Xanthobacter dioxanivorans: one gene and its partner. The protein of the gene in region 1 interacts with the protein of each later gene in a pairwise test. Links are inferred from orthologs where the notes say so. Each region holds a gene or a part of one and is shown on either strand. Other genes may lie near its edges.

The links. Proteins that work in one complex are often made in the same cells at the same time.
Region 2: the proteins of EZH22_RS26870 (region 1) and rplK interact in binary tests that used the Escherichia coli proteins (3 or more experiments, as listed by UniProt). The link is inferred for Xanthobacter dioxanivorans from one-to-one orthologs.

The regions. Positions count from the first base shown.
Region 1 is NZ_CP063362.1:5,764,506-5,772,133, reverse strand. The notes cover bases 2,737-5,537. They hold EZH22_RS26870 (50S ribosomal protein L11 methyltransferase), read right to left. Parts: upstream 4,699-5,537; coding sequence 3,775-4,698; downstream 2,737-3,774. Other genes in these bases: EZH22_RS26865 (GGDEF domain-containing protein), read right to left, coding at 4,763-5,537; EZH22_RS26875 (hypothetical protein), read left to right, coding at 3,497-3,673; EZH22_RS26880 (thioesterase family protein), read left to right, coding at 2,825-3,334. In the rest of the region: EZH22_RS26885 (FAD-linked oxidase C-terminal domain-containing protein), read right to left, coding at 1,198-2,610; more of EZH22_RS26865, read right to left, coding at 5,538-6,016; acs (acetate--CoA ligase), read right to left, coding at 6,478-7,628. UniProt on the Escherichia coli protein: Methylates ribosomal protein L11.
Region 2 is NZ_CP063362.1:3,483,097-3,487,037, reverse strand. What follows is about bases 1,039-3,941. They hold rplK (50S ribosomal protein L11), read right to left. Parts: upstream 2,764-3,941; coding sequence 2,314-2,763; downstream 1,039-2,313. Other genes in these bases: secE (preprotein translocase subunit SecE), read right to left, coding at 3,478-3,675; nusG (transcription termination/antitermination protein NusG), read right to left, coding at 2,930-3,460; rplA (50S ribosomal protein L1), read right to left, coding at 1,610-2,308. Also shown: rplL (50S ribosomal protein L7/L12), read right to left, coding at 1-346; rplJ (50S ribosomal protein L10), read right to left, coding at 417-935. UniProt on the Escherichia coli protein: Forms part of the ribosomal stalk which helps the ribosome interact with GTP-bound translation factors.

The DNA of each region.
Region 1 (7,628 bases):
TGGAACCGGAAATGTCCGCCCGCACGTCGCGCAGCAGCGTGCCGCCGAGCATCATCTGGTCCACGGCGAGGCCGATCTTGGAGGCGATGTCGGGGGCCGGCAGGGCGGCCACGCCGGCAAGGAAGCGCGGCAGCGCCGTGCCGGGATTGGGCGCGGATGCGGCCGCATCGCCGGTGGCGGTCGAGGCGCGCAGCGCATCGATGTCGAGGCTGCGGGCGTTCAGCACCGCATCGAGGCCGATGGCCCGCCCCAGCGAAAGGCGCGCGGATCCGGTGAGCTGGGCCGGCGTCGCCGCCCCGCCGATGGACAGGTCGAGGCTCTCCGCCAGAACCGCCTCGGGGCTCGCCTTCAGCGCCCCGGACAACTGCCAGGCCTCGCCCTCGTTGCCGTGGCGGGAGAGGGTGGCGCGCCCGTCGAAACGGGGCTTGGCCTCCTTCAGGTCGAGGGTGCCGTCGAGGTCGAGGCCGAACGGCCGGTTGCGCCCGTCGAGGACGACGCGCAGGCGCCCCGTGCCGTCGTCGCCGATCTTGCCGAGCGTCGAACGCAGGGCGAATCGGGCACCGGACGACTCCACCTCGCCATCGAGGCGGAAGGGACCCGAGAGGGTGCGTGCCTCGCCCTTAAGGTCGAGGTCGGTGAAGGTGAAGGTGTGGTCGGAGGCGCGGTCGAGCACGTCGAGGGCGCCGTCCTGGATGTCGAAGCGGGCGATGGAGAGGTCGGCGGCACGGCCGGTGCCGGTCGGCAGGGACAGGCGCCCGGCGCTGTCGAGCACGAGGCGGATCTGTGGCCGATCGAGGCTGACGCCGGTGGCCTGCACCTCGCCCCGCAGTAGCGCGCCAAGGGAGAGTTCGGCGCTCAGCTCCCGCACCGTGCCGCCGGTGGACACCACGTCGCCCAGCGTGACGTCGCGCAGGCGGATGCGCGGGGCGGGCAGGATCTCCGCGTCGATGGAGCCGCGGATGACCACGGGCAGGCCCAGCGCGCGGCCCATCTCGGTCTCGAACGTGCCGCGCCAGGCGTTCCAGTCAACCACGTACGGGGCAGCGAACGCCCCGCCGATGGCCAGGATCACCGCCGTGGCGAGACTGATGAGTATGCCCTGCACGCCCGTCTCCCCGAGACCTTCTCACCGAGGCCCGCCCCCCGAGGCCCAGCCCCTCACATGGGGACCGCTTTTCCTATGCGCAGGGATTGCGATCAGATCGCGACGATCTTCCCCGGATTCATGATGTTTTTGGGATCGAGGGCACGCTTGATGGCACGCATGGCCTCGAGCGCTTCCCCGCCGTGCTCGGCCGCCATGTACTTCATCTTGCCCTGGCCGATGCCGTGCTCGCCGGTGCAGGTGCCGCCCATGGCGAGGGCCCGCTCGATGAGGCGCGCCATATAGAGCTTCGCCTTGGCGAAATCGTCCGGATCGGCCACGTCCACCATGAGGGTGGTGTGGAAATTGCCGTCGCCCACATGCCCGACGATGGGGGCGACAAGGCCCATCTCGACGATGTCCCGCTTCGTCTCCATCACGCATTCGGCGAGGCGGGAGATGGGCACGCACACGTCGGTCGCCACCGCCTTGGCGCCGGGGCGCAGGGGCAGGGCCGACCAGTAGGCGTCATGCCGCGCCTGCCAGAGCTTCGAGCGCTCCTCGGGCTTCACCGCGAACACCGAGGGGCCGCCGCCATATTCCGCCGCCAGCGCGCCGAAGCGCTGCGCCTGCTCGTGGACATTGGCCTCGGTGCCATGAAATTCGAGGAACAGGGTGGGGGTTTCGGCAAGATCGAGCTTGGCGTAGGCGTTGGAGGCCTTCACCTGTACCTCGTCCAGAAGCTCGATGCGCGCCACCGGGATGCCGCTCTGGATGGTGGCGATCACCGTGTTGCAGGCCGCCTCCACGGTCGGGAACGGGCAGACCGCGGCGGAGATGGCCTCCGGGATGCCGTGGAGCTTGAGGGTGATCTCGGTGATGATGCCGAGCGTGCCCTCCGCCCCTACATAGAGGCGGGTGAGGTCGTAGCCGGCGGAGGATTTGCGGGCGCGCGTGGCGGTGGTGAGCACCTCGCCGGCGGGGGTCACCACCTTCAGGGACAGGACGTTGTCCTTCATGGTGCCGTAGCGCACGGCATTGGTGCCCGAGCAGCGGGTGGAGGCCATGCCACCGAGGGAGGCGTCGGCGCCGGGGTCGAGGGGAAAGAACAGGCCCTGGTCGCGCAGCTCCTCATTGAGCCGCTTGCGGGTGACGCCGGGCTCGATGACGCAGTCGAGGTCGTCCGTGTTCACCGCGAGGATGCGGTTCATGCGCGAGAGATCCACGCAGATGCCGCCGAGCGGCGCGTTCACATGGCCTTCCAGCGAGGTGCCGGCGCCCCAGGGGATGACCGGCACGTCGAGATCCGCGCAAATCCGCACGATCGCCTGCACATCTTCTGTGCATTCAGCGAAAACCACCGCATCTGCCGGCTCGTTGGGCAGGTAGGTGGTGATGTTGGCGTGTTGTTCCCGGACCGCGAGGTTGGTCACGAGCTTGTGATCAAGGAGGGATCGCAAGCTCTCGATGGCCTCGACGATTCGCTCTTGAAGCGCGGGCTCGGATTTAGCGGCTGCAACAACCATTTACGAATCCTTAACTTTGCCTTCCCCTTCAGGCCGCGTGGGAACGGGCCGGCGGGCGCGGTGCGGTATGGTTGGGCCGAAAAAGAACAGATTTACCTTGACAGTGACTTTTTTGATTCGCTCTTCGCGCCGATTTTCCAGGGTGACGGATGCCTCGTATCACGGCAGAGTGCTTTCACAAGCGGCAAATTCAGGCAGACGAGGCGAGGCGGCCATGCTGGACCGGATCGACTTTGAACCATTGTTCTTCGCTCCCTTCGTCTCCTCCTCGATGAGGGTCGAAGAAGAGTGGACCGATTATAACGGCCATCTGAACATGGCCTATTATTCACTCATCTTCGATCGGGCGATGGACGAGGCGCTGAGCCTTCTCGGCCTTGGTCCCGATTATGCCGGACGGCGCGGCGCCTCCTTCTTCACGGCGGAGTCCCATGTGCGCTACCTGAGGGAGCTGCCAGCCGATTCACCCGTGCGGGTGGCGCTCCGGCTGGTGGACTATGACGAGAAGCGCCTTCACCTGTTCCAGTCGCTGCATCATGCCACCGAAGGCTGGGTGTCCGCCACGTCGGAGCAGATGGCCCTCCACGTGAACCTCAAGACGCGTCATGTGATGCCCTTCCCCGACGATGTGCTCGAGCGCATCGCCACCATGCGCGCCTCCCATGCCGCCTTGCCGACGCCCGAGGGAATCGGCCGGCACGTGGGCATGTCGCCGCGCTTGTGACCTGCACCGGCCCGGCGGGCGGACGTGCCCCAGGGGCATTTTCCGGGGGCACTTGCGCGGAATGCAGGGCAGGCATGAGATAGCGGCGCTTCTGCTGCAGTGCGGCGCATCGTATATTGCGCTGCATCAAGGGTCCGCAGGACCATATGCAGGAGGCCTCTCATGAGCGCCGTCACTTATACCACCAAGACTTTCGCGTCCGCGCCGAAGGCTGCCGTCGCCCCGAAGAAGGGCTTTTTTGCCCGCTTGATGGAAGCCATCGTCGCTGCTCGCATGGAGCAGGCCGAGCGTGAACTTGCCCGCTACGTGCAGCTTAACGGCCGCGATCCCATCGCCTGAATTCACGATCGAAGCCGGATGCGCCCGGGCCGTCATGGGCCGGGCGGATCGGCGGCAGGTGCGCGACTGTCGCGTGACGAGTTCTCCGTCCGCAGCGGCGATCAGGATGCGACGTGACGGTGCGGCCGTTGTGCCCGCACCGCGAGGGTGAGCGTCGTCCACCCCTCGATGTTCCGCCGCGAGACCAGCCGCAGGCCCTGCGCCCGGTAGGCGGCCAGCGCCGCGGGCGCCTGCGACGTCAGCAATCCTGACAAGACGATGCGGCCGCCGGGCGCAAGCAGCGCCCGCAGCGGCCGTGCCAGCCGCTTCAGCGGCGGCAGCAGGATATTGGCGAGGATGAGGTCGTAGGGCCCGTTGTCGCGCAGCGCCCGCGCCTCGGCTCCGGCGGCATGGAGCATCAGCACGCCAGGCGCCCTGTTGGCCCGCGCATTGGCCCGCGCCGTGCGGACTGCCACCACATCGATATCGCTGCCCACCACCTTCGTGTGAAAGCGCCGCTCCGCCGCGATGGCGAGCACGCCGGTACCCGTGCCCACATCCAGCACATGCCTTGGCCGGCCGCGCCGGGCGGCATCGACGATGGCGTGCAGACAGCCCTGCGTGGTGCCGTGATGACCGGTGCCGAAGGCGAGGGCGGCCTCGATCTCGATGCCGACGCGGTTCGGCCCGACCTTTGCGCGGTCGTGGGCGCCGTGCACCACGAACGGGCCCACCGTCACCGGGACGAGCCCCTCGAGGCTGGCCGCCACCCAGTCCTTCTCCTCCACATCGCCAAAGGTGACCGTCGCGGCGATGGCGGGCCCCGCGGCCGCCTCCACCAGTTCGCGGAGCATCTCGGCATCGAAGGCGGCGCCGGCGAACACCTCCACCACCCAGTCATCCTCGGCCTGCTCGAAATTGGCCACCGCCACCTCGGCGGGATCGAAGGATTCCGAGATGAGGTCGGCGATGCGCTGGGCCGGGATCCGCGGGGCGGCGACCCGCATCACATGGGTGGCATCGTTCGGGGGCAGGCCTTCGAGCATGGGCGGCGGATCATCCGTGAGAGGCATTGGTCGTCGGCGCGGTCATGGACGCAGGCCAGGCCGGTCATACGGCCTGTATGCCGATGACCCGGTCGCGCCCGGCCGCCTTGGCCACATAAAGGCGCTTGTCGGCCGCGTCGAGCAGTTCCGTCAAGCTCTCTCCATCCCGGGGCGAGGTGGCGACCCCGATGGAGAGGGTCTGCTGCGGCACGCCGGCCGGCAGCGCCGCATCCTTGATGCGCTGCGACAGCATGGTGGCGACCTGGAGCGCGTTCGCATGGGACACGCCGGGGGCGAACACCGCGAATTCGTCGCCGCCGTAGCGCACCACGTAGTCCCCCTGGCGCAGGCCATCGGTGAGGGTCTCCGCCAGGATGCGCAGCACCTCGTCGCCGGTGGGGTGTCCGTGCTGGTCGTTCACGTCCTTGAAATCGTCCACGTCAATCAGCAGCAGGCTCACCGGGCGCCCGGTGGTCTTCGCGACGGCGAGCAGGTCGCGCCCCAGCGGTTCGAGCTGGCCACGGTGCAGCACCTTCGTAAGGGCGTCGCGGCGGGAGATGGCCTCCAGCTGCTCGTAGCGCTGGCGGTAGGTGAGCGCGTCGAAGATGTCCGAGAGGCGCCGGACCGGTCCCGTTCCCACATTCTCGAAGCGGCTGAGATAGTGGGTCAGCATCAGCGCATAGAAGCCGGCGGCGACGATCTTGCCCGCCCAACCCCCGAAGCCCGCGGTGAAAGGAACGCCCATGGCAAGGTGGAGCGCTGCGAAGAAGCCCGCCTGGTCGAAGGTGAGCACGATGGCGAACGTGGTCCATATGGTGAGGATGGGCCAGCGGCGGAGCCGGGGCGTCAGGTGCTCGTAGATCAGGATCATGGCGATGCAGTCGATGAACAGCAGCACCGTGCTCCACACCATCAGCGCGCCCAGCTGGTCCATGAACGACAGGTCCCCGGGCGTGCCCGGCGCCGGCACGACCCCATGCTGGCGCAGCAGGGCGACGAGGGCGATCAGCAGCAGGTTGCCGAGGAGGAGGCCGTAGATCGGCTGGCGTGCGACCCGCGCGTCTTCGCGGATATAGACCAGCAGCAGGAGGGCGAGCTTGCCGGAGAAAAGGACCACCGAGCCGGGAGAGAGCGAGATGCCGAACGGCATCTGCACGTAATAGGCGGCGGCGAGGTAGGTCTCCATGAAATGGAGCGTGCCCAGGGCGCAGAAGAAAACGCCGATTCCCAGCGTCTGGCGCAGCCGGAACAGCGCGAGCATGGCTCCGAAATAGACCAGCATCTCGGCGAGAAGCAGGATGATGTTGGAGGCGGCCATGGGGATTGAAATTGCCCGTGTGCCGGGTGTCCTCCGGCTGTCGGATGGTTGGATCTGACGCAATGTGCGACGCGCGCACGCTGCATCCACATGGTATCCGGGGTGCGGCGCAATTGGGACCATGTAAATGCGCCGGGGCTCGCGAACCTCGATGCGAGGAGCATGATACCTCGGTACGCGGCCGTTTGCGAGAGGATGAGGATGCGCTGCGGAGCTTTTGCGCGCGCGGTGCTCGGGTGGTTGTGACGGATGGGGACACGCCGGCGGGGGCGGTCGGGGAATGAAATAAGCCGGGGATGTCGGGGGAGGGAAGGCGCCGCGACCGTGCCAGGTGGGATCTTTGTCTCCCCCTCATCGGGTCCTGGTCGAACCGATCCGCAATCCGTTCGCGTTCCCTTGAATGGACCGGCGAGTGTGCTGCTCGGGTTGATCCAACCCGAGCGGCTTTCCGCTTCCGGCCGTCAGGCGGCGGCGTCGCGCTTGTTCTGGCGGTTGCTGATCAGATCCTCCACCACGCCGGGATCGGCGAGGGTCGAGGTGTCGCCGAGGCTCTCGAACTGGTCCTCGGCGATCTTGCGCAGGATGCGGCGCATGATCTTGCCCGAACGCGTCTTGGGCAGGCCGGGCGCGAACTGGATCAGGTCCGGGGAGGCGATGGGGCCGATCTCGCGGCGGACCCAGCCCACCAGTTCCTTGCGCAATTCCTCGGTGGGCTCCACGCCCTCCATCAGGGTGACATAGGCGTAGATGCCCTGTCCCTTGATGTCGTGCGGGAAGCCCACGACCGCCGCTTCCGACACCTTCGGATGGGCGACGAGGGCGCTCTCCACTTCGGCCGTGCCCATGCGGTGGCCCGACACGTTGATCACGTCGTCCACGCGGCCGGTGATCCAGTAGAAGCCATCCGCGTCGCGGCGGCAGCCGTCGCCGGTGAAGTACTTGCCGGGATAGGTGGAGAAATAGGTCTGTTCGAAGCGCTCGTGGTCGCCGTAGACCGTGCGCATCTGGCCGGGCCAGCTGTCGGCGATCACGAGGTTGCCCTCGCAGGGGCCCTCCAGCACCTTGCCTTCCGCGTCCACCACTTCCGGCAGCACGCCGAAGAAGGGCAGGGTCGCCGAGCCGGGCTTCAGCTTCGTGGCGCCCGGCAGCGGGGTGATGAGGATGCCGCCCGTCTCCGTCTGCCACCAGGTGTCGACGATGGGGCAGCGCTCCTCGCCCACCACGCGGTAGTACCACTCCCAGGCTTCAGGATTGATCGGCTCGCCCACCGAGCCGAGCAGGCGCAGGGAGGCGCGCGACGTCCGCTTCACCGGTTCCTCGCCCGCCTGCATCAGCGAGCGGATGGCGGTGGGCGCGGTGTAGAAGATGTTCACCTTGTGCTTGTCGACCACGTCCCAGAAGCGGGACACGGTGGGATAGTTGGGGATGCCCTCGAACATCAGGGTGGTGGCGCCGTTCGCGAGCGGGCCGTAGACGATGTAGGAATGGCCCGTCACCCAGCCCACGTCGGCCGTGCACCAGTAGATGTCGCCGGGGTGATAGTCGAAGATGTACTGGTGCGTCATGGACGCATAGACGAGATAGCCCGCGGTGGTGTGCAGCACGCCCTTCG
Region 2 (3,941 bases), 2.3 Mb from region 1 along the record:
CCTTCTCGAGCTGGGCCTTGAGCTTCTCGGCCTCGTCCTTGGAAACGGCTTCCTTGACGGGCTTCGGAGCGCCTTCCACCAGGTCCTTGGCTTCCTTGAGGCCGAGACCGGTGATGGCGCGCACTTCCTTGATGACCTCGATCTTCTTCTCGCCGGCGGCGGCGAGGACGACCGTGAACTCGGTCTGCTCTTCCACCGCGGCGGCGGCAGCGGCCGGGGCAGCGGCAACGGCCACGGCGGCGGCGGCGGAAACGCCCCACTTCTCCTCGAGGAGCTTCGCCAGCTCGGCGGCCTCGAGAACGGTGAGGGAGGACAGCTCGTCGACGAGCTTGGTCAGATCAGCCATGGGAATACGTCCTTAGATAGGTTCGGATTTGGATATTGCGAGATCGGGCCGCGGTCACGCGGCCGTGTCCTCACGCAGCTTCGTCCTGCTTGGCATAGGCCCCGAACACGCGGGCGAGCTTCGTCGCCGGTGCCGTGGTGAGCTGCGCGATCTTGGTCGCCGGGGCCTGGATGAGGCCGACGAGCTTTCCGCGCAGTTCGTCCAGGGACGGCAGTGTGGCGAGCGCCTTCACACCGTCCACGTTGAGGGCCGTGGTGCCCATCGCTCCGCCGAGGATGACGAACTTGTCGTTGGCCTTGGCGAATTCGACGGCAACCTTCGGCGCCGCCACCGGATCGCTGGAATAAGCGATCACCGTGGGCCCCTTGAGCAGGGACGCCACGTGGGCGACGTCGGAGCCTTCCAGAGCGATCTTGGCGAGGCGGTTCTTGGCCACCTTCACGGTCGCACCGCTTGCCTTCATCTGCCGGCGCAAGCGCGACATCTGGGCAACGGTGAGGCCGGAATAGTGGGCGACCACGACGACGGACGTGCTCTTGAACACATCCGTGAGCGTCGTGACGAGCTGTTGTTTTTCCGCTCGATCCACGTCTGGCTCTCTTTAAGCCTGTGGCGGCTCCTTCGCCTCCGAGGAGGCACCGGACCCGCCGGTTGCGCCTTGCCGCGTTCCACGGCCAACCTGTCGTCACGACATGAAGGCCGCGATCCGCGACGCTCACATGCCCTGTCCCCTCATGCCCGGGCACGGAAAACCGTGTCGCGAAGCGCAAGGCGCTGGTTCCGAACCGATCTTCATCTTCGCGCGACACGAGCCGGCGAAGGCCGAAATCCGCTCTTCCCCGTCTATGCTGGCCTCCCAAAGCCCGCCTCGGCGAGGCGGGTGCGGAAATTAAGCCTTGAAAGAACGCCAGATTGAGCGAACATCAGGGCACCGGCAGTCTCGGACAGGACTTCCGTCTGTTCACGATCCGTCAAAGTTGACAGGTCATTACAGACGATAAGGCCGGGCGGGCGAACCCTCCCAGCCCTTCCGCCCACTCAAGGGCGAAAGCTCCACACTTCAGAATCTCCCGCATGTCGCCACGCAGGAGAGCGGCGCTTATAGCCGACTTCGGCACGCTTGTCACCCCTGGCACTTGACAAATCGCAAAGCCTGCGATCGCACCGGCCAACGGCGGCAGCGGCGCCCCGTATCCCCTTCCCGCGCAAACAAAAAAGGGAGGCTGCGTGGCAGCCTCCCTGCTTGTCCGGGACGAAACCCGATCAGGCGGTGAGAACAGTCGCCGGCTCCACCTTGATGCCGGGGCCCATGGTGGAGGAGACCGCCACGCGCTGCAGGTACGTGCCCTTGGCGCCGGCGGGCTTGGCCTTCACCACCGCGTCCACAAAGGCGCGGATGTTCTCGGCCAGCTTGTCGGCCGGGAACGAGGCCTTGCCGATGCCGCCATGGATGATGCCGGCCTTCTCGACGCGGAACTCCACCGCGCCGCCCTTGGCGGCGGCGACGGCGCCCTTCACGTCCATGGTCACGGTGCCGACCTTCGGGTTCGGCATCAGGCCGCGCGGGCCGAGGATCTTGCCGAGACGGCCGACCAGCGGCATCAGGTCCGGGGTGGCGATGCAGCGATCGAAATCGATGGTGCCGCCCTGGATGCTCTCCAGCAGGTCCTCGGCGCCGACGATGTCGGCACCGGCCGCCTTGGCCTCGTCGGCCTTGGCGCCGCGCGCGAACACGGCGACGCGCACGGTGCGGCCCGAGCCGTTGGGCAGGTTGCACACGCCGCGCACCATCTGGTCCGCATGGCGGGGATCGACGCCGAGGTTCAGCGCAACCTCGATGGTCTCGTCGAACTTGGCCGTGGTCCGCTCCTTGAGCAGCGTCAGTGCCTCGTCCAGGGGGTAGAGCTTGACACGGTCAATGCCCTCGTTGACGGCGCGGATGCGCTTGCCTTGCTTTGCCATGGCGCTCACCCCTGAACCTGCAGGCCCATGGACCGGGCCGAACCTTCGATCATCTGGACGGCGGCCTCGACGGTCTCGCAGTTCAGATCCTTCATCTTCTTCTCGGCGATCTCCGCGAGCTGGGCGCGCGTGACCTTGCCGACGAAGGTGCCCTTGCCGGGCGTCTTCGAGCCGGAGCCGGGCTTCTTCTTCGTCTCGAGGCCGGCGGCCTTCTTGAGGAAGTAGGAGACCGGCGGGGTCTTCAGCTCGAAGGTGAAGGAGCGGTCCTGGTAGGCGGTGATCACCACCGGGATCGGCATGCCCTTTTCGAGCTGCGCGGTCTGGGCGTTGAACGCCTTGCAGAATTCCATGATGTTCAGGCCGCGCTGACCGAGCGCGGGGCCGATCGGCGGGGCCGGATTGGCGCTGCCGGCGGGCACCTGCAGCTTGACGTAACCCGTAATTTTCTTCGCCATTTCACAACTCCCCAAATGCGCCGCGCGCCCCCTCGGGGGCTTGCGGCCGGGATCGCGTGGTGCGGATCAAAGGGCGCTTGGCGAGACGCCCCCTCCCCTCCCACGCCGGTGCCGCCACCCAAGGCGGGGGCGCCAGGTACGGCGGCGCAACCGCCGCCGATTGCGCTCAGACCTTCTCGACCTGAGCGAATTCCAGTTCCACCGGCGTCGCGCGGCCGAAGATGGACACCGCCACCTTCACGCGCGAGCGGCTTTCGTCCACCTCTTCCACGATGCCGTTGAAGGAAGCGAAGGGCCCGTCGGCCACCTTGACCGTCTCGCCCACCTCGAAGGTAATGGAGGGCTTCGGCCGCTCGATGCCTTCCTGCACCTGCTGCAGGATGCGCATGGCCTCGGACTCGGAAATCGGCATGGGCTTGTTGTCGGCGCCCAGGAAGCCGGTGACCTTCGGCGTGTTCTTGATGAGATGGAAGGCCTCGTCGGTGAGGTCCATCTTCACCAGCACGTAGCCGGGGAAAAACTTGCGCTCGGTGTCCACCTTCCGGCCCCGGCGTACCTCCACCACCTTCTCGGTGGGCACGAGGATCTGCTCGAACAGGTCGGTGAGATTACGCTGCTCGGCCTGCTCGCGGATGGAGTCGGCCACCTTCTTCTCGAAGTTGGAATAAGCGTGAACGATGTACCAGCGCTTCGCCATGTCTGCCGCCCTTCCGCTCAGTGCCCGAGGGTGAGGAGGGTGGAGACGCCGAACCGGATGATCTGGTCGACGATCAGGAAGAAGATCGAGGCGAGAAGCACCATCACGAACACCATGGCGGTGGTGATCAGCGTCTCGCGCCGCGTCGGCCAGGTGACCTTCGCCGTCTCGGCGCGGACCTGCTGAAAGAACTCGACGGGACTGTTCTTCGCCATGACGCTCTTCGCCACCTGTGCCGGGCGGCCCCGCCGGAAAACCGGCAGCCGCCATATCAATGCCGCGGCGCATGCGCCGCTGGAATTTGCTCGACCCGCCGGCGCCGGCTCTTGCGAGACGTTGCTTCGGGATCCTTCGGGCGGCCCAAGCTCGCGCCCCGCCCCTCGGCTCGCTGGACCTGCCGCTCTTTTCAGGAGTGGCAGGAGTGGAGGGACTCGAACCCCCAACCCCCGGTTTTGGAGACCGGTGCTCTAACCAGTTGAGC